4 regions of the Enterobacter sp. SM3 genome follow, and region 2 is predicted to be linked to each of the others. Evidence: predicted binding sites of a transcription regulator. Region 2 holds the regulator's gene; each other region holds the start of a gene.
The links. The regulator CRP, encoded in region 2, controls carbon source genes, mostly activating them, when cyclic AMP is high. The targets are predictions, from matches to a motif close to ATGTGANNNNNNTCACAT.
Positions count from the first base shown of each region.

Region 1: GVO84_RS11295 (sugar transporter) is a predicted target of CRP. The motif match lies at 1,815-1,832, and genes of this name have one in related genera.
Region 3: udp (uridine phosphorylase) is a predicted target of CRP. The motif match lies at 1,292-1,309, and genes of this name have one in related genera.
Region 4: ompW (outer membrane protein OmpW) is a predicted target of CRP. The motif match lies at 1,126-1,143, and genes of this name have one in related genera.

Region 1 is NZ_CP099971.1:2,386,653-2,391,100, reverse strand. It holds gene GVO84_RS11310 (SDR family NAD(P)-dependent oxidoreductase) at 1-126, shown strand, start outside; gene GVO84_RS11305 (PhzF family phenazine biosynthesis protein) at 123-914, opposite strand; gene GVO84_RS11300 (PhzF family phenazine biosynthesis protein) at 942-1,730, opposite strand; gene GVO84_RS11295 (sugar transporter) at 1,908-3,104, shown strand; gene GVO84_RS11290 (MarC family NAAT transporter) at 3,189-3,854, opposite strand; gene marR (multiple antibiotic resistance transcriptional regulator MarR) at 4,110-4,448, shown strand, end outside.
Region 2 is NZ_CP099971.1:4,437,602-4,442,049, forward strand. It holds gene GVO84_RS20905 (hydrolase) at 1-834, shown strand, start outside; gene GVO84_RS20910 (YheU family protein) at 831-1,049, shown strand; gene GVO84_RS20915 (phosphoribulokinase) at 1,080-1,949, shown strand; gene GVO84_RS20920 (OsmC family protein) at 2,036-2,440, opposite strand; gene crp (cAMP-activated global transcriptional regulator CRP) at 2,752-3,384, shown strand; gene GVO84_RS20930 (YccS/YhfK family putative transporter) at 3,442-4,448, shown strand, end outside.
Region 3 is NZ_CP099971.1:4,610,491-4,614,938, reverse strand. It holds gene metE (5-methyltetrahydropteroyltriglutamate--homocysteine S-methyltransferase) at 1-283, shown strand, start outside; gene GVO84_RS21690 (dienelactone hydrolase family protein) at 371-1,177, opposite strand; gene udp (uridine phosphorylase) at 1,433-2,194, shown strand; gene rmuC (DNA recombination protein RmuC) at 2,335-3,792, shown strand; gene ubiE (bifunctional demethylmenaquinone methyltransferase/2-methoxy-6-polyprenyl-1,4-benzoquinol methylase UbiE) at 3,859-4,448, shown strand, end outside.
Region 4 is NZ_CP099971.1:2,718,394-2,722,841, reverse strand. It holds gene GVO84_RS12825 (YciC family protein) at 1-494, opposite strand, end outside; gene GVO84_RS12820 (YkgJ family cysteine cluster protein) at 520-924, opposite strand; gene ompW (outer membrane protein OmpW) at 1,207-1,839, shown strand; gene yedF (sulfurtransferase-like selenium metabolism protein YedF) at 1,881-2,114, opposite strand; gene yedE (selenium metabolism membrane protein YedE/FdhT) at 2,111-3,322, opposite strand; gene trpA (tryptophan synthase subunit alpha) at 3,504-4,313, opposite strand; gene trpB (tryptophan synthase subunit beta) at 4,313-4,448, opposite strand, start outside.

The DNA of each region.
Region 1 (4,448 bases), 2.1 Mb from region 2:
CCGCCAATCGGACGTTTAATCGCGCCAGAAGAGGTGGCCGCACTGGTGAGTTTCTTGCTGAGCATTGACGCCGCCGCCATCACCGGCCAGGAGATGGTGATATGCGGCGGTGCCTCCCTCAGCTAGCGCAGGAAGATACGCCCTTTCAGATACAGAGTCGCCTGGCCGCCAATCAGCACGCGATCGCCCTTCAGCTCGCAGCGCAGATCCCCGCCACGGTACGACACCTGGCGGGCATTGAGTGACGTTTTGCCCAGCTTTTCGCTCCAGTACGGGATCAGCATGCTGTGGGCGGATCCGGTGACCGGATCCTCCGGCACCCCTTCGCCCGGGCAGAAGAAGCGGCTGACGAAGTCATATTCCTCTCCCTGCGCCGTCACGCAGACCATTTTATCCAGCGGAAGCATTGCCCCAATATCTGGCGTTAACGCTTCCACCTGCTGCTGGCTCTCCAGCACCACCATGTAATCCCGCCCCACGCGCACCTCTTTTGCCGCCGTGATGCCCAGCGCGCTAAACAGCACCTCGGGAGGATTCTCCACAACCTCCGTCGACCATGCGGGGAAGTTCAGCGTCAGCCAGTCGCCGCTGCGTTTAACCGTCAGTTCACCCACGAAGCGGGTGGTGAAGGTGATTTCGGTATGCGGATAATCAAGGTATTCGAAAATGACGTGTGATGCGGCAAGCGTAGCGTGACCGCAGAGGTTAATTTCATCCAGCGTGGTGAACCAGCGCAGCTCAAACCCGCCGTCAGTGCGCACGAAAAAGGCAGTCTCAGACTGGTTATGCTGCTGCGCCATTTTGAGCAGCATTTCGTCCGGCAGCCACTCTTCCAGAGGACATACCGCTGCGGCGTTGCCGCCAAAGGTTTTATCGCTGAAGGCATCCACCAGATAAAAATCAATTTCCTGCATTGTCTCTTCCTCTCTTGTTATGGCTATTTAGCGCAGAAAAACTGTGCCTTTCAGATAAAGTGTGGCCTGCCCGCTCATCAGCACGCGCGAACCTTTCAGCTCACAGCGCACATCGCCGCCGCGCGCTGAAACCTGACGGGCAAACATCGTTGTTTTACCCAGCTTTTCGCTCCAGTAGGGGATCAGCATCGTGTGCGCGGAGCCGGTGACCGGGTCCTCCGGGACGGAAACGCCCGGGGAGAAAAAGCGGCTGACAAAATCATATTCCCCCTCACCGCGCGCCGTAACGCTCACCTTATGCTCGCCCGGCGTCATCGCCGAGAAGCGTGGCGCAAGCGCTTCAACCTGCTGACGATTTTCCAGCACGATCAGCCAGGCGCGCCCTTTACGGGCTTCAACGTAGCGGCTGATACCCAGAGCCGAAAGCATCTCCGGCGGGGGCGTCTCTTCATGGGTTGGACATGCCGGGAAGTCCAGCGTCATCCACTCCCCCTCCCGGCTGACCGTCAGGCGGCCAGAGGCGGTATCAAAGTGGATGCGCGAATCCGGGTAATCCAGCTCGGTAAACAGCACGTGCGCAGCCGCCAGCGTAGCGTGGCCGCAGAGATTGACTTCGGTGAGCGTGGTAAACCAGCGTAGCTCAATGCCCCCTTTACTGCAGACGAAAAATGCGGTTTCCGACTGATTATGCTGTTGCGCCATTTTCAGTAAGGTCTCATCGGGCAACCACGCTTTCAGCGGGCAAACGGCTGCCGGGTTGCCGCCGAACGAGGTATCGCTGAACGCATCTACCAGATAAAAATCAATCTCCTGCATTGTCTTACCGCCTGTTTTTATTGTGTTGTTCTTTTATATTCAATGAAAACAGCGTTCCCGGCTACCGCTTTCATAAGGTAAATATTGAGATCTGTGTCACATAATGGTTGAGTTTTCGCCGTACGACGTTTTAAGATCGTCACCTCTTCTTTTCAGCAACGAATCTCCGACTTCCCTATGACAACGAACACAGTTTCCCGCAGGGTTGCGTGGCTACGCGTGGTCACGCTGGCCATTGCCGCGTTTATTTTTAACACCACAGAATTTGTTCCGGTTGGGCTGTTGTCTGACATCGCTGAAAGTTTCCAGATGGAAACGGCTCAGGTGGGCATTATGTTGACCATCTACGCCTGGGTAGTGGCGCTGATGTCCTTGCCGTTTATGCTGCTGACCAGCCAGATGGAGCGGCGCAGGCTGCTGATTGGCCTGTTTGTGCTGTTCATCGCCAGCCATGTTCTGTCATTTATGGCGTGGAGTTTTACGGTGCTGGTCATTAGCCGCATCGGCATTGCCTTTGCCCATGCGGTGTTCTGGTCGATCACCGCGTCGCTGGCGATACGCCTGGCACCGGCGGGGAAACGCGCGCAGGCGCTGAGCCTGATTGCCACCGGTACCGCACTGGCGATGGTGCTAGGGCTGCCTATTGGCCGCATCGTGGGGCAATACTTCGGCTGGCGTACGACGTTCTTCGCCATTGGTATGGGGGCGCTGGTTACGCTGGTGTGCCTGATTAAGCTGCTGCCCGCGCTGCCGAGCGAGCATTCCGGCTCGCTGAAAAGCCTGCCGCTGCTGATGCGTCGCCCGGCGCTGCTGAGTATCTACCTGCTGACCGTCATTGTGGTGACGGCCCATTACACGGCGTATAGCTACATTGAACCCTTTGTGCAGGTGGTGGCGGGCTTTAGCGCCAACTTTGCCACCGTCCTACTGCTGATCCTCGGCGGAGCAGGCATTATTGGCAGCGTGCTGTTCGGTAAGCTGGGTAACCGGCACGCCTCGACGCTGGTAAGCAGCGCTATCGGTCTGCTGCTGGCCTGCCTGCTGCTGCTGATGCCTGCCGCAGGCAGTGAGAGCCACCTGGCGATCCTCAGCCTGTTCTGGGGCGTGGCGATCATGATTATTGGTCTGGGCATGCAGGTGAAAGTTCTGGCCCTGGCACCGGATGCAACGGACGTCGCTATGTCGCTGTTCTCCGGGATTTTCAATCTGGGGATTGGCGCGGGCGCGCTGGTGGGAAATCAGGTAATACTTCACGTATCGATGTCAGCGATTGGCTATCTTGGTGCCATTCCGGCACTGGTGGCGCTGGTCTGGTCGGTGCTCATCTTCCGTAAATGGCCGGTGGCGTTGGAGGAACAGGGGCAGCACGGGTGAGCCTTCTTGCCGGGTGACGGCTTCGCCTTACCCGGCCTACAAAACCCGTAGGCCCGTGCAAGCGAAGCGCCGCCGGGCAAAACATCAATGATAGGTCTTAATAATTTCCAGCACGCCGTTAATAATAAACTGCACGCCCATACAGACCAGCAAGAAGCCCATCAGGCGGGAAATCGCCTCGATACCGCCCTTGCCTACCCAGCGCATAATGGCGCCAGAGCTGCGCAGCGACGCCCACACGATAATCCCGATAATCGCAAAAATCAGCGGTGGCGCTACCGTCAGCACCCAGTCCGGGAAGGTTGCGCTATCGCGCACCGTGGATGCGGAGCTGATGATCATCGCGATGGTACCCGGCCCCGCCGTGCTCGGCATGGCGATCGGCACAAAGGCGATATTCGCACTCGGTTCGGTTTCCAGCTCTTCCGATTTGCTGGCCGCTTCCGGCGACTCATGCGCTTTTTGCGCCGGGAACAGCATGCGGAAACCGATAAAGGCCACAATCAGCCCCCCGGCGATACGCAGGCCAGGGATGGAAATCCCGAAGGTATTCATCACCACCTGTCCGGCATAGTAAGCCACCATCATGATGGCAAACACATACACCGAGGCCATCATCGACTGATGGTTGCGCTCGGCGCTGTTCATATTCCCTGCCAGCCCGAGGAACAGCGCCACCGTCGTTAACGGGTTAGCCAACGGCAGCAAGACCACCAGCCCAAGGCTGATTGCTTTTATTAAATCCAACATAGTGCGTTGTCGTCCTTATCCATATTTAACACAGCAATTATAGGGTGAAAGTGTGACATTGAGCCATGGGCGCAACGTAACGATTATTTTCCTCCTGGAATGATAACTGACAGTTATCTATATGATTTGAAAGGCCTCAAAAAAAGTTCATGAAACGTTTTAGCAATTCGTGGCATCGGCTGACTCATTCAGTTGACTTATACTTGCCTGAGCAATAATATCTGCCGTGACTAACTACTTGCCAGGGCAACCATTGTGAAAAGCACCAGTGATATCTTTAACGACGTTGTTCCGCTGGGTCGTCTTATTCATATGGTAAATCAGAAAAAAGATCGCCTGCTCAATGACTATCTGTCACCGCTGGATATCACCGCAACACAGTTCAAAGTGCTGTGTTCCATTCGCTGCGAAGTGTGTATTACACCGGTTGAGCTTAAAAAGGTGCTCTCTGTCGATCTGGGCGCGTTAACCCGCATGCTCGATCGTCTCGTTTGCAAAGGATGGATAGAACGAAGCCCTAACCCGAATGACAAACGCGGCGTACTGGTGAAGCTGACCAGCGATGGCGCGGCCATGTGCGAGCAATGTCATCAA
Region 2 (4,448 bases):
AGCGAAGCGCCGGAACAGGCCCGCCATAAGCCGCGTCTGGTGGTCTTTCACGGTCTGGAAGGCAGCCTGCACAGCCCGTATGCGCATGGATTAATTGAGGCGGCAAAAGCGCGCGGCTGGCTCGGCGTGGTGATGCATTTTCGCGGCTGCAGCGGCGAACCGAATCGTCAGAAACGCATTTATCACTCGGGTGAAACCGAAGACGGAACGTGGTTTTTACACTGGCTGCGGGACAACTTTGGCACCGTGCCAACCGCCGCGGTGGGCTACTCGCTGGGCGGAAATATGCTGGCCTGTCTGCTGGCCAAAGAGGGCGAAAGCGTCCCGCTGGATGCCGCCGTCATTGTCTCCGCGCCGTTTATGCTGGAGCAGTGCAGCTACCACATGGATAAAGGCTTTTCCCGCGTCTATCAGCGCTACCTGCTCAACCTGCTGAAGGCCAACGCGGCGCGTAAGCTGAAGGCCTACCCGGATACCCTGCCGGTCAGCCTGCGCCAGCTGAAAAAGGTGCGCCGTATTCGCGAGTTCGACGACCTGATCACCGCAAAAATCCACGGCTTCGCCGATGCGATTGACTATTATCGTCAGTGCAGCGCCATGCCGCTGCTCAGCAAGATCACGCAGCCGACGCTGATTATTCATGCCAAAGATGACCCGTTTATGGATCATCACTCGATCCCCGCTCAGGAGTTCCTACCCGACAACGTTCACTATCAGTTGACCGAGCACGGCGGCCACGTCGGGTTTATCGGCGGCACGCTGCGCCGCCCGAAAATGTGGCTTGAGGCGCGAATTCCTGACTGGCTAACCCCTTATCTGGACGGTGCAAAATGATTATTCCCTGGCAGGATCTGGCTCCCGAAACGCTCGATAATCTGATTGAAAGCTTTGTATTACGCGAAGGCACCGATTATGGTGAACAGGAACGCTCGCTTGAGCAAAAGGTCAACGATGTTAAGCGCCAGCTGAAAAGCGGCGACGTGCTGCTGGTGTGGTCAGAACTGCATGAGACGGTCAATATCATGCCCCGCAACGCGTTTCACGGCTGATCTTCCACACTTTTCAGTCAGGGAGTTGCTATGTCTGCCAGACATCCGGTTATTGCCGTTACGGGGTCGAGTGGTGCGGGAACCACCACCACCAGCCTCGCATTTCGCAAGATTTTCGCCCAGCTGAATCTTCGTGCGGCGGAGGTCGAAGGCGATAGCTTTCACCGCTACACGCGTCCGGAAATGGACATGGCCATCCGTAAGGCGCGCGATTCGGGTAAACACATCAGCTACTTCGGCCCGGAAGCCAATGACTTCGGCCTGCTGGAACAAACATTTATCGAGTACGGTCAGAGCGGCAAAGGGCAGTCCCGCAAATATCTGCATACCTATGATGAAGCCGTTCCCTGGAATCAGGTGCCGGGAACCTTTACCCCGTGGCAACCGCTGCCGGAACCCACCGACGTCCTGTTTTACGAAGGATTGCACGGTGGCGTGGTCACCCCTCAACACGACGTGGCCCGCCACGTGGATCTGCTGGTCGGCGTGGTCCCTATCGTTAACCTGGAGTGGATCCAGAAGCTGACGCGTGACATGAGCGAGCGCGGCCATTCTCGCGAAGCGGTGATGGACTCCGTGGTGCGCTCCATGGAGGATTACATTAACTTCCTGACGCCGCAGTTCTCCCGCACCCATATCAACTTCCAGCGCGTGCCGACGGTGGACACCTCCAACCCGTTTGCCGCCAAAAGTATCCCGTCTCTGGATGAGAGCTTTGTGGTGATCCATTTCCGCAATCTCGACGGTATTGATTACCCCTGGCTGCTGGCCATGCTGCAGGGCTCGTTTATTTCGCACATGAATACGTTAGTGGTGCCGGGCGGAAAAATGGGGCTGGCGATGGAGCTCATCATGACGCCGCTGGTGGAGCGACTGATGGAAGGGAAGCAGATCGCGTGAGTTGTTTTGCCCGGTGGCGCTGCGCTTACCGGGCCTACGGTCGTGCTTTTGTAGGGCGGGTCAGCGAAGCGCCACCCGCCAAAAGATTAGGCCTCGATCACTTCATACGAATGCGTGATTTTTACCGCTTTCTCCAGCATTAACGCCACCGAGCAGTACTTCTCCGCAGACAGGTCCACCGCACGCGAGACCGCCGCGTCTTTCAGCTCTTTACCGGTGACCACAAAGTGCAGGTTAATATGGGTGAACAGGCGTGGCGCCTCTTCGCGACGTTCTGACGTGAGTTTGACTTCACAATCCGTCACGTCATGACGACCTTTTTGCAGAATCGACACCACGTCGATTGCGCTGCATCCCCCTGCCGCCATCAGCACCATTTCCATTGGGCTGGGTGCTTTATCGCCGGAGTTGCCGTCCATCAAAATCTGGTGTCCTGACGCGGACTCGCCCAGGAACGTTAAACCTTCAACCCATTTCACGCGCGCTTGCATATTCTTAAACTCCAACGTTGCATTTTTGGTGACAGATTACGCGTGCGTTACATTTCTCGCAATGGAAGGCGACCTGCATCATGCTGAAGCGAGACACCAGGAGACACGCGGCGAAAGCTATGCTAAAACACTCTGGATGCTACAGTAATACATTGACGTTACACATGTATGCAGAGGACATCAAACTTTACTGGCTGCGAAACGTTACGGTAGCCGACTTCCCAGGGTATGGGTAAGAATTCGATTGCAACCCCAGAGTCCGGATGCATCTGATGACTCTGGTGACAGCTTATAACAGAGGATAACAGCGCATGGTGCTTGGCAAACCGCAAACAGACCCGACTCTCGAATGGTTCTTGTCTCATTGCCACATTCATAAGTACCCATCAAAGAGCACGCTGATTCACCAGGGTGAAAAAGCGGAAACGTTGTATTACATCGTTAAAGGCTCGGTGGCAGTGCTGATCAAAGATGAAGAAGGGAAAGAGATGATCCTTTCTTATCTGAACCAGGGCGATTTCATCGGTGAACTGGGCCTGTTTGAAGAGGGCCAGGAACGTAGCGCCTGGGTTCGTGCAAAGACAGCATGTGAAGTGGCTGAAATTTCTTACAAGAAGTTCCGTCAGCTGATTCAGGTTAACCCTGACATCCTGATGCGTCTTTCTTCCCAGATGGCGCGCCGTCTGCAGGTCACGTCAGAGAAAGTGGGTAACCTCGCCTTCCTGGACGTTACCGGCCGTATCGCACAAACCCTGCTGAACCTGGCGAAACAGCCAGACGCTATGACCCACCCGGACGGCATGCAAATTAAAATTACCCGTCAGGAAATTGGTCAAATCGTCGGTTGCTCCCGTGAAACAGTGGGCCGTATCCTGAAAATGCTGGAAGATCAAAACCTGATCTCCGCCCACGGTAAAACCATCGTGGTTTACGGAACGCGTTAATTCCGCTTAAACGGCGTGCCATCGCAAGGTGTCACGCCGTTTTTGTCTCTACTCCCCATGTGGCGCAGGCTGATCTATCACCCGGAAGTTAACTACGCACTGCGACAAACGCTGGTGTTGTGTCTTCCCGTGGCCATAGGCCTGATCCTCGGACATCTTCAGCAAGGTCTGCTGTTTTCCCTCGTGCCTGCCTGCTGCAACATCGCCGGTCTGGACACGCCGCATAAGCGCTTTTTCAAACGCCTGATTATCGGCGGCTGCCTGTTTGCGGGCTGTAGCCTCGCCGTACAGCTATTACTGGCTCGTGATATCCCGCTGCCGCTGATCCTGACCGTGCTGGCGATGACCCTCGGCGTCACGGCGGAAATCAGTTCGCTGCACGCCCGCCTGCTTCCCGCCTCGCTGATTGCAGCTATTTTCACGCTGAGCCTCGCCGGGAATATGCCGGTGTGGGAGCCGCTGCTGATCTACGCCCTGGGGACATTATGGTACGGGCTGTTTAACTGGTTTTGGTTCTGGCTGTGGCGCGAACAGCCGCTGCGTGAATCCCTGAGCCTGCTCTATGTGCAGCTTGCGGATTACTGCGAAGCCAAATACACCCTGCTCACCCAGCATACCGATCCGGAAAAGTCCTTACCGCCGCTGCTGACGCGCCAGCAGAAGGTGGTGGATCTGATTAGCCAGTGCTATCAGCAGCTGCATATGCTCGCCGCCAACAAGAACCACGAGTACAAACGGCTGCTGCGCACCTTCCAGGTCGGGCTGGATCTGCAGGAGCATATCTCCGTGAGCCTGCACCACCCGCAGGAGGTGCAAAAGCTGGTCGAGCGCAGCCACGCCGAAGCGGTGATCCGCTGGAACGCGCAGACCGTATCCGCACGCCTGCGCGTGCTGGCCGATGACATTCTCTATCACCGCTACCCGACGCGCTTTAACATGGATAAGCAGCTGGGCGCGCTGGAGAAAATCGCCCGTCAGCATCCGGATAACCCCGTCGGCCAGTTTGCCGCCTGGCACTTCAGCCGCATCGCCCGCGTGTTGCGCACGCAGCGCCCGCTTTATCC
Region 3 (4,448 bases), 170 kb from region 2:
CGTGATCACCATCGAGACCTCGCGTTCGGACATGGAGCTGCTGGAGTCGTTTGAAGAGTTCGACTACCCGAATGAAATCGGGCCGGGCGTGTACGACATTCACTCCCCGAACGTTCCGAGCGTGGAGTGGATAGAAGCCCTGCTGAAAAAAGCGGCCCAGCGCATTCCGGCAGAGCGCCTGTGGGTGAACCCGGACTGCGGACTGAAAACCCGCGGCTGGCCGGAGACGCGCGCGGCGCTCGCCAACATGGTGAAGGCGGCGCAGAATTTGCGTCAGGCGTAGTAATGCTGGATTGCAGGGTGGCGCTATCGCTTACCCGGTCTGTCTGTAGGCCCGGTAAGGCGTAGCCGCCACCGGGCTTTTTTGTTATTACGCTTTCTTCCCGCCGTACTGGCTAAACCACGCCAGCATCCGCTGCCAGCCATCTTGGGCTGATTCTGCGTGATAGCTCGGACGATAATCGGCATTAAACGCATGCCCGGCATCCGGGTAGACCACAATCTCCGCCTTCGCATTTGCCGCACGGAGCGCATGGCGCATGGTCTCTACCGAATCAAGCGAAATACCGGTGTCCTGTCCGCCGTAAAGCCCTAACACGGGGGCATTTAACTCGGTGGCGATATCGACGGGATGTTTCGGTGAATTCAGCGTTTTTTCACCCACCAGTTTGCCGTACCAGGCGACAGCGGCTTTGAGCTGCGGGTTATGCGCGGCATACAGCCAGCTAATGCGCCCGCCCCAGCAGAAACCGGTGACCAGCAGACGATGCGGATCGCCGCCGTTGCGTGCCGCCCAGCTGGCGACGTGGTCGAGATCGGCCAGCACCTGCGCGTCCGGGACTTTGCTGACCAGGTTGCTGAGCAATGTTGGAATATCGCTGTAGTCGTTCGGATCGCCCTGACGGAAGTAGAGCTCTGGGGCAACGGCCAGATACCCTTCCAGCGCCAGCCGGCGGCAGAGGTCGCGAATGTGTTCGTGAACACCAAATATCTCCTGAATCACAATCACGATGGGCAGCGGGCCGTCTGCCGATTTTGGCCGTGCGTGATAAGCAGGCATATTCTCCCCCTGCGAGGGAATGGAGGTCTCACCCGCGGTAATTGCCGCTTCTGGCGTCGACACGATGGTTGAAGCATGTGGGGCCGCAGCAGGTGCAAAACCGGTTTTTTCAGTCATGGCATTCTCCGTACCAATGAGTTAGCGCAAAGGTAAATATAGACACCAGGTTAACAACTCACAGTGCCTTAAACGGTCTATCTTTTGTGCAGCACCTGGCGATATAACTTGTTAATGTGATGTAAATCACCTTTTTATGGAAATTCAATGTAATCATTTTCATTCATGGTGAGGTGCGTCACGAAAATATGCTTACTGCTTCTGTAAAGTACCGTTTTACTTCTTCTGACTAACCGACCCACAGAGGAGTCACCTATGTCTAAGTCTGATGTTTTTCATCTCGGCCTCACTAAAAACGATTTACAAGGGGCTACGCTCGCTATCGTCCCCGGCGATCCTGAGCGTGTGGAAAAGATCGCCGCGCTGATGGATAAGCCGGTCAAGCTAGCTGCCCATCGTGAGTTCACCACCTGGCGCGCAGAGCTGGATGGCAAAGCGGTGATCGTGTGCTCTACCGGTATCGGTGGTCCGTCTACCTCTATTGCTGTTGAAGAGCTGGCACAGCTGGGCATTCGTACTTTCCTGCGTATCGGTACCACCGGCGCTATCCAGCCGCACATCAACGTCGGCGACGTGCTGGTCACCACTGCGTCCGTCCGTCTGGACGGTGCAAGCCTGCACTTTGCACCGATGGAATTCCCGGCAGTGGCTGATTTCGAATGCACCACCGCGCTGGTTGAAGCCGCGAAGTCCGTAGGCGCAACTACCCACGTGGGCGTCACCGCCTCTTCCGACACCTTCTACCCGGGCCAGGAGCGTTACGACACCTTCTCAGGCCGCGTGGTAAGCCGTTTCAAAGGCTCAATGGAGGAGTGGCAGTCCATGGGCGTGATGAACTACGAAATGGAATCCGCAACGCTGCTGACCATGTGCGCAAGCCAGGGTCTGCGTGCCGGTATGGTGGCGGGCGTTATCGTCAACCGTACCCAGCAGGAGATCCCGAACGCCGAAACCATGAAGCAGACCGAAAGTCATGCGGTGAAAATCGTGGTTGAAGCCGCGCGTCGCCTGATCTAGTCCTCTCCTTTCGAAATCAAAGGCCGACACGTTCGGCCTTTATTTTTTGCGTAGCGCCTCGCAGGAAAACCCTTTCAAACTGGACGTTTATACAGCACAATCTTATTTTGTGCGGGTAATACGTTGATGCAGGGGGCATTGTGGATATCTCAGTCCTGATTTATGCGGTGATTGCGCTGGCGGGCGTGGCGATAGGCTGGCTCATTTCCAGCTATCAGCATGCACAGCAGAAGGCCGACCAGCTGGCAGAGCGCGAAGAGATAGTCGCTCAATTAAGTGCGGCAAAGCAGCAGCTTGCGCTGAGTGACCACTGGCGAGAGGAGTGCGAGCTGCTCAACAACGAGCTGCGCAACCTGCGAGATATCAACACCTCGCTGGAGGCCGATCTCCGCGAAGTGACCACCCGCCTTGAATCCACCCAGCTGCACGCGGAAGACAAAATCCGCCAGATGATCAACAGCGAGCAGCGCCTCAGCGAACAGTTTGAGAACCTCGCCAACCGTATTTTCGAGCACAGCAACCGCCGCGTTGATGAACAGAACCGCCAGAGCCTGAACAGCCTGCTGACGCCCCTGCGCGAACAGCTTGACGGTTTTCGTCGTCAGGTGCAGGACAGCTTTGGGCAGGAGGCGCGCGAGCGTCACACGCTGGCGCATGAGATTCGCAATCTCCAGCAGTTGAATGCCCAGATGGCGCAGGAAGCGGTCAACCTGACCCGCGCGCTGAAAGGGGATAACAAAACCCAGGGCAACTGGGGAGAAGTGGTGCTGACCCGCGTACTGGAAGCCTCTGGACTGCGGGAAGGATATGAATACGAAACGCAGGTAAGTATCGAAAACGACGCCCGCTCTCGTATGCAGCCGGATGTGATTGTGCGGCTGCCGCAGGGTAAAGATGTGGTGATTGACGCCAAAATGACGCTGGTGGCCTATGAGCGCTACTTCAACGCCGAAGATGACTACACCCGCGAATCGGCGCTGCAGGAGCACATTGCCTCCGTGCGTAACCACATTCGCCTGCTCGGCAGAAAGGACTACCAGCAGCTGCCGGGTCTCCGCTCGCTGGACTATGTCCTGATGTTTATCCCGGTAGAACCCGCGTTTCTGCTGGCACTCGACAGACAGCCTGAGCTTATCACCGAAGCGCTCAAAAATAACATTATGCTGGTCAGCCCCACCACGCTGCTGGTGGCGTTACGCACCATTGCGAACCTGTGGCGCTATGAGCACCAGAGCCGCAACGCGCAGCAGATTGCCGATCGCGCCAGCAAGCTTTACGACAAAATGCGCCTTTTCGTGGACGACATGTCCTCAGTCGGGCAGAGCCTCGATCGTGCGCAGGATAACTACCGTCAGGCGATGAAAAAACTCGCCTCCGGACGCGGCAATCTGCTGGCACAGGCCGAATCATTCCGCAGCCTGGGGGTAGAGGTTAAACGCGAGATTAATCCGGAATTGGTCGAACAGGCCACCGCCCAGGACGACGAGTTTCGCCTGCGAGAAGGTGCGGACGAACAAAAGACAAACAGTGAAGACAACACGTTAGCGGTGGATTTATCACCAGGCGAGGCTCCAGCGCGTTTCTTTCGCGGTGGTTGAAACGTAGGGCAAACGCGCCCAATCTGTTACACTTCACGAACATTTTACTGATAAGCAGGCTCTAAGATGGCTGACGATTCACAAGACACAACGCACTTTGGCTTTCAGACCGTCGCCAAAGCGCAGAAAGCTGACATGGTGGCCCACGTATTTCATTCCGTGGCGGCGAAGTACGATGTGATGAATGACCTGATGTCGTTCGGCATTCATCGCTTGTGGAAGCGCTTCACCATTGACTGTAGCGGCGTTCGTCGTGGACAAACGGTGCTGGATTTAGCCGGCGGCACGGGCGATTTAACGGCGAAATTCTCCCGTCTGGTGGGCGAAACCGGTCGCGTTGTTCTTGCCGATATTAATGACTCCATGCTGAAAATGGGGCGCGAAAAGCTGCGTAACATCGGCGTGGTGGGGAATGTGGAATATGTGCAGGCAAACGCCGAAGCGCTGCCATTCCCGGATAATACCTTTGACTGCATCACGATCTCTTTCGGTCTGCGTAACGTGACCGATAAAGAAAAAGCGCTGCGCTCCATGTACCGCGTGCTGAAGCCGGGTGGACGTCTGCTGGTGCTCGAGTTCTCTAAACCGATCATTGAGCCGCTGAGCAAAGCCTACGACGCCTATTCCTTCCACGTGCTGCCGCGTATTGGCGAGCT
Region 4 (4,448 bases), 1.7 Mb from region 2:
ACCATCACAGGCGCGAATGAGAGCACGATAGCCAGTAATACGCCCGGCACCACAACAAGCATAATCCCCATTTGCACCAGCATGGTGGTTAAAAAGATCAGGATAAACAGCTTAGGTAAGACTGGCGCACTGGCACCAATCGCCCGTAAAGCGCTGACCCGGTGACCTGCCGATACCAGCTGAATCATCAGCAAAACGCCGCCCGCCAGAACCGCATTACCAATCAGGCCTGAGAACGTGGATGCGGCAGACGCCCGCAGCAGAATTTGCTGCTGTTCCGGCGTCATGTTTTGCACCAGTTCAAATAGCCCCACGCTTCCGGCAAGGTGGTCGCCCTGACTCAGGCTGGCAATCTGTTCATCACTCGGTGAGAAGGCATGGCCCAGCACCACCGTGATAAAGGCACATAGCAACGCGATCAGTAAAAAGGTTATGAACTGATTGCGGAAAAAGTTTCCCGTGTCACGGTAGACAGACTTCGCCGTGATAGACATGCACTCTCCTTGAGTATTGCAGGTGTTAATTAGCCGGCAATTGTACACCGGATGCGCCTGCTGTGGCAGCATCAAGGCTTGTATGGAAAAGCATATCTTTGTAAAGCGGCGGTAATCCAACGCGTGCCCGGGCGCGATTGCAGGCTACGTTGACCTGCCCATCTTCCCCCGACATGGCAAATTCCCGACACGGGCTGGGCCGATCCTCATAGATAGAACATCGGGTAGAGACCCCTGGCTCACCCTGTAGCGCGACGCAGCGGACCTGCTTTTGGTTGGTGCCGCTCATGCAGCGCAGAAAAGGCGTTAGCGGCTCTGTTAGATGAACCGGAACGGTACCGCCGCCATCGCTGGCTTCGGCCCAGTAGAAAGAGACTCGAAAATACGCACAACAGGCTCCGCACGTCATGCACGGGTTGATATCACTCATGGCACACCTGCTAAAGAAGAACGCATCAAATCAATTTGTGAGAGCGATAAATTATCCAGCCGCCTGAGGAAGAGCAAGAGGGGGAAAAGGGAAAATTTTGTAACTGTGAAATGCCAAAAATTGACATGGAAACAACTTATCGCTTTTGGATGCGTAACAAAAAATTAATCCAGATCAATGAATGTTAAGTTACTGGTTTTAATGTGATCTGTAGCAGATCACTTATTACTCATTTGTGAGTATATTCTCACCCGCGATTAAAACCACAACGATGGAGCGGATATGAAAAAATTAGCGGTGGCAGCCCTTGTATTAAGCAGTCTCTCTGGCGGCGCGTATGCGCATGAAGCAGGCGAATTCTTTATTCGTGCCGGTTCGGCTACGGTTCGCCCAACTGAAGGATCGGATAACGTGCTGGGTATGGGCGGTTTTAACGTCAGTAATAACACCCAGTTAGGGTTAACGTTCACCTATATGGCGACGGAAAACGTTGGTGTTGAGCTTCTGGCTGCAACGCCGTTCCGTCATCGCGTGGGTCTGGGCGCAACCGGTGATATTGCTACGGTTCACCATTTACCGCCAACGCTGATGGCGCAATGGTATTTTGGTGATGCCAGCAGCAAGGTGCGCCCTTATATTGGCGCCGGTGTGAACTACACCACCTTCTTTGACGAGAAGTTTAACGATACCGGTAAAGAGGCCGGTCTGACTGACCTCAGCCTGAAAGATTCATGGGGTATGGCGGGGCAGGTCGGTCTGGATTATCTGATTAACCGCGACTGGCTGATCAACGCCTCGGTCTGGTACATGGATATTGATACGGACGTACGCTTCAAGGCGGGCGGTCAGCAGCAAAGTATCAATACGCGCCTGGATCCGTGGGTGTTTATGTTCTCTGCGGGTTATCGTTTCTAATCCCACCGTTCAATGCGCCCCGACGGGGCGCATATCATTTATCACTTCTGAATCAAATAGCGAATGGTCGGGCCATCCTGCTGGATATCCAGCACCGTGTAGCCGTGGTTTTTTGCATCCAGCGGAATGTTGTTAATGGACTGCGGGCAGTCGCTGACCACTTCCAGAATTTCCCCTTTCTTGAGCTGCGGTAGCGCTTCAAGCGTGGCAACAGCCGGATAAGGGCAGGGTTCACCGACCATATCCAGACGGTAATCGGGCACGATCTCTTTCATGCAGCATTCTCCTGGGTTTCTGTTTTAACACTCGCACGACGGAAGAAGCGTTTCTCCTGCGCGACAACCAGTAAAAAAGCGACCAGCAGCAGGGCGTAGGTAACGAGCAGGCCGCCGAGGGGGCCGAAGGTGCTCAGCAGGTTGACCTTGTCCCAACTCGTGGCAAGCGCCGGAGACAGATCGTCCCAGAAGTACGCCAGGATCGTCGAGCCGATCACATTTCCCAGTCCCACCCACCAGTAATGCACCTGACCTTCAACGGCGCGGTACATCCAGCCGGTTTCGCATCCGCCAGCCAGTACGATCCCGAACCCGAACAGCAGGCCGCCAATGACCGCGTTAGGACCGGCCCACATGATTTTCGGTTCGACGCCGAGCTGAACATAGCTGAAGATACCGATGGCGCTGACCGCCATTCCGGCGATAATCGCCTTCGCCATCATCGTCCGACCGGTGATCCACATATCGCGAAACGCGGAGGTAAAGCAGATCTGCGCGCGTTCAATGAGCAGACCAAAACTCACGCCGAACAGCATCGCCAGGCCAAGTTTGGGCTGGTTCATCGCAGTGCACATTGCCCAGGCGACCATAGCAAAAAAGACCAGCATACCGAGGCGGAAACGGCGACGCGCCTGAGAGGGCTTTTGGGTTAACGGAGACGCTGCGCTGACTTTTGTCATTTTCACCGGAATGCGGAACAGCGGCAGCAGGGTGAATTTTGCGCCAAAGTAAGAGCCGATGGCCGTGGCGACAGCAAAAAACCAGGCGTGAAGCGAAAACTGAGGAATCCCCGTAAAGAAAGCGGCCAGGTTACAGCCCATCGCCAGACGGGCCCCAAACCCGGCAATGATACCGCCGACCACCGCCTGCATTATGCGAATCCGGCTTTTGGGCATACGCAACTTAACGTTGTTTGCCCACAGCGCCGCCGCGAAACAGCCGCCGAACATGCCGATGATCATCATCCCGTCGATGCGGGTAAGCGGCGTGCCGTCCAGATGAATGAGTTTAAAGTACCCCCACTCTTCGGTATGCACGCCAGCGAGCTGCAGCAATTGACCACCCCAGCGGGTGAACTCGCCGGTTACGGCCCAGAAGGTGCCGGTAATGCCGAAATAGAAGGTAGAGAGAATGCCTGCCGCGATAACGGCCGGAACGGGTGACCAGAACTTAACCAGGTAAGTCTGTTTGAAGTATTGCCATGACATGAATAAGCCTCTGAACTCAGAAGGATTAAAGATAAAAAAGAGTCCAGATCATACGCTTACATGACAGTTTGAAAAGCCATTCATACCGAAAATATCGAAAGGATCAATTTTGACGTAATCCTTTTTAGATGGTGGGGAAGAAAGGGTAACCGTCTGGCTGAGATGCCAGACGGCAGAAGGATTATGCTTTACGCGTCGCCGCTTTCATTGCGGTCACAAATGCTTTCAGCTCGGCCAGCATCTGCTCTGGCTTGTCCACGTTCTTTTCAATGATCTTCACAATCGCGGAGCCGGAGATGGCACCTGCCGCCTTAGCGTCAATCGCTGCGGTGACCTGATCCGGGGATGAAATCCCGAACCCCTGCAGCGGAGGTGCGGCATGGTACTCGGCCAGCTTCTCCACCAGATGATGCAGCGGCAGTGCGGCTTTATTCTCGGTACCGGTCACGCCTGCGCGGGAGAGCAGGTAGGTATACCCGCGTCCGTAAGAGGCAATCTGGCGCAGCAGTTCGTCATCAGCGTTCGGTGGGCAGATGAAAATCGGGGCGACGTTATGGCGCATTGCCGCCTGACGGAATGGCGCAGACTCCTCAACCGGCACGTCTGCCACCAGAACGGAGTCGACGCCCACGCGAGCGCACTCGGCGTAAAACTCATCAATACCGCGGTTGAACACCAGGTTGGCGTACATCAGCAGGCCAATCGGAATGGTCGGGTGCTTCTGGCGAATCGCCGCCAGCATCTCGAAGCACTGGGTTGGTGTTACGCCCGAAGCAAATGCGCGCAGCGTTGCGTTCTGGATGGTCGGGCCATCCGCCAGCGGGTCAGAGAACGGAATACCCAGCTCCAGCGCGTCGGCGCCGGCTTCAATCAGGGTGTCGATAATCTTCAGCGACTGTTCCGGGCCCGGATCGCCCAGGGTGACGAAGGGAACGAACGCGCCTTCCTGGCGGGATTTCAGCTCTGCAAATACATTATCGTAGCGTTCCATCAGATTTCCCCTCGTGCTTTCAGAATATCGTGAACGGTGAAGATATCTTTGTCACCGCGGCCGGAAAGGTTCACCACCAGCAACTGTTCTTTTTCCGGGTTTTCTTTAATCATTTTCAGCGCATGCGCCAGTGCG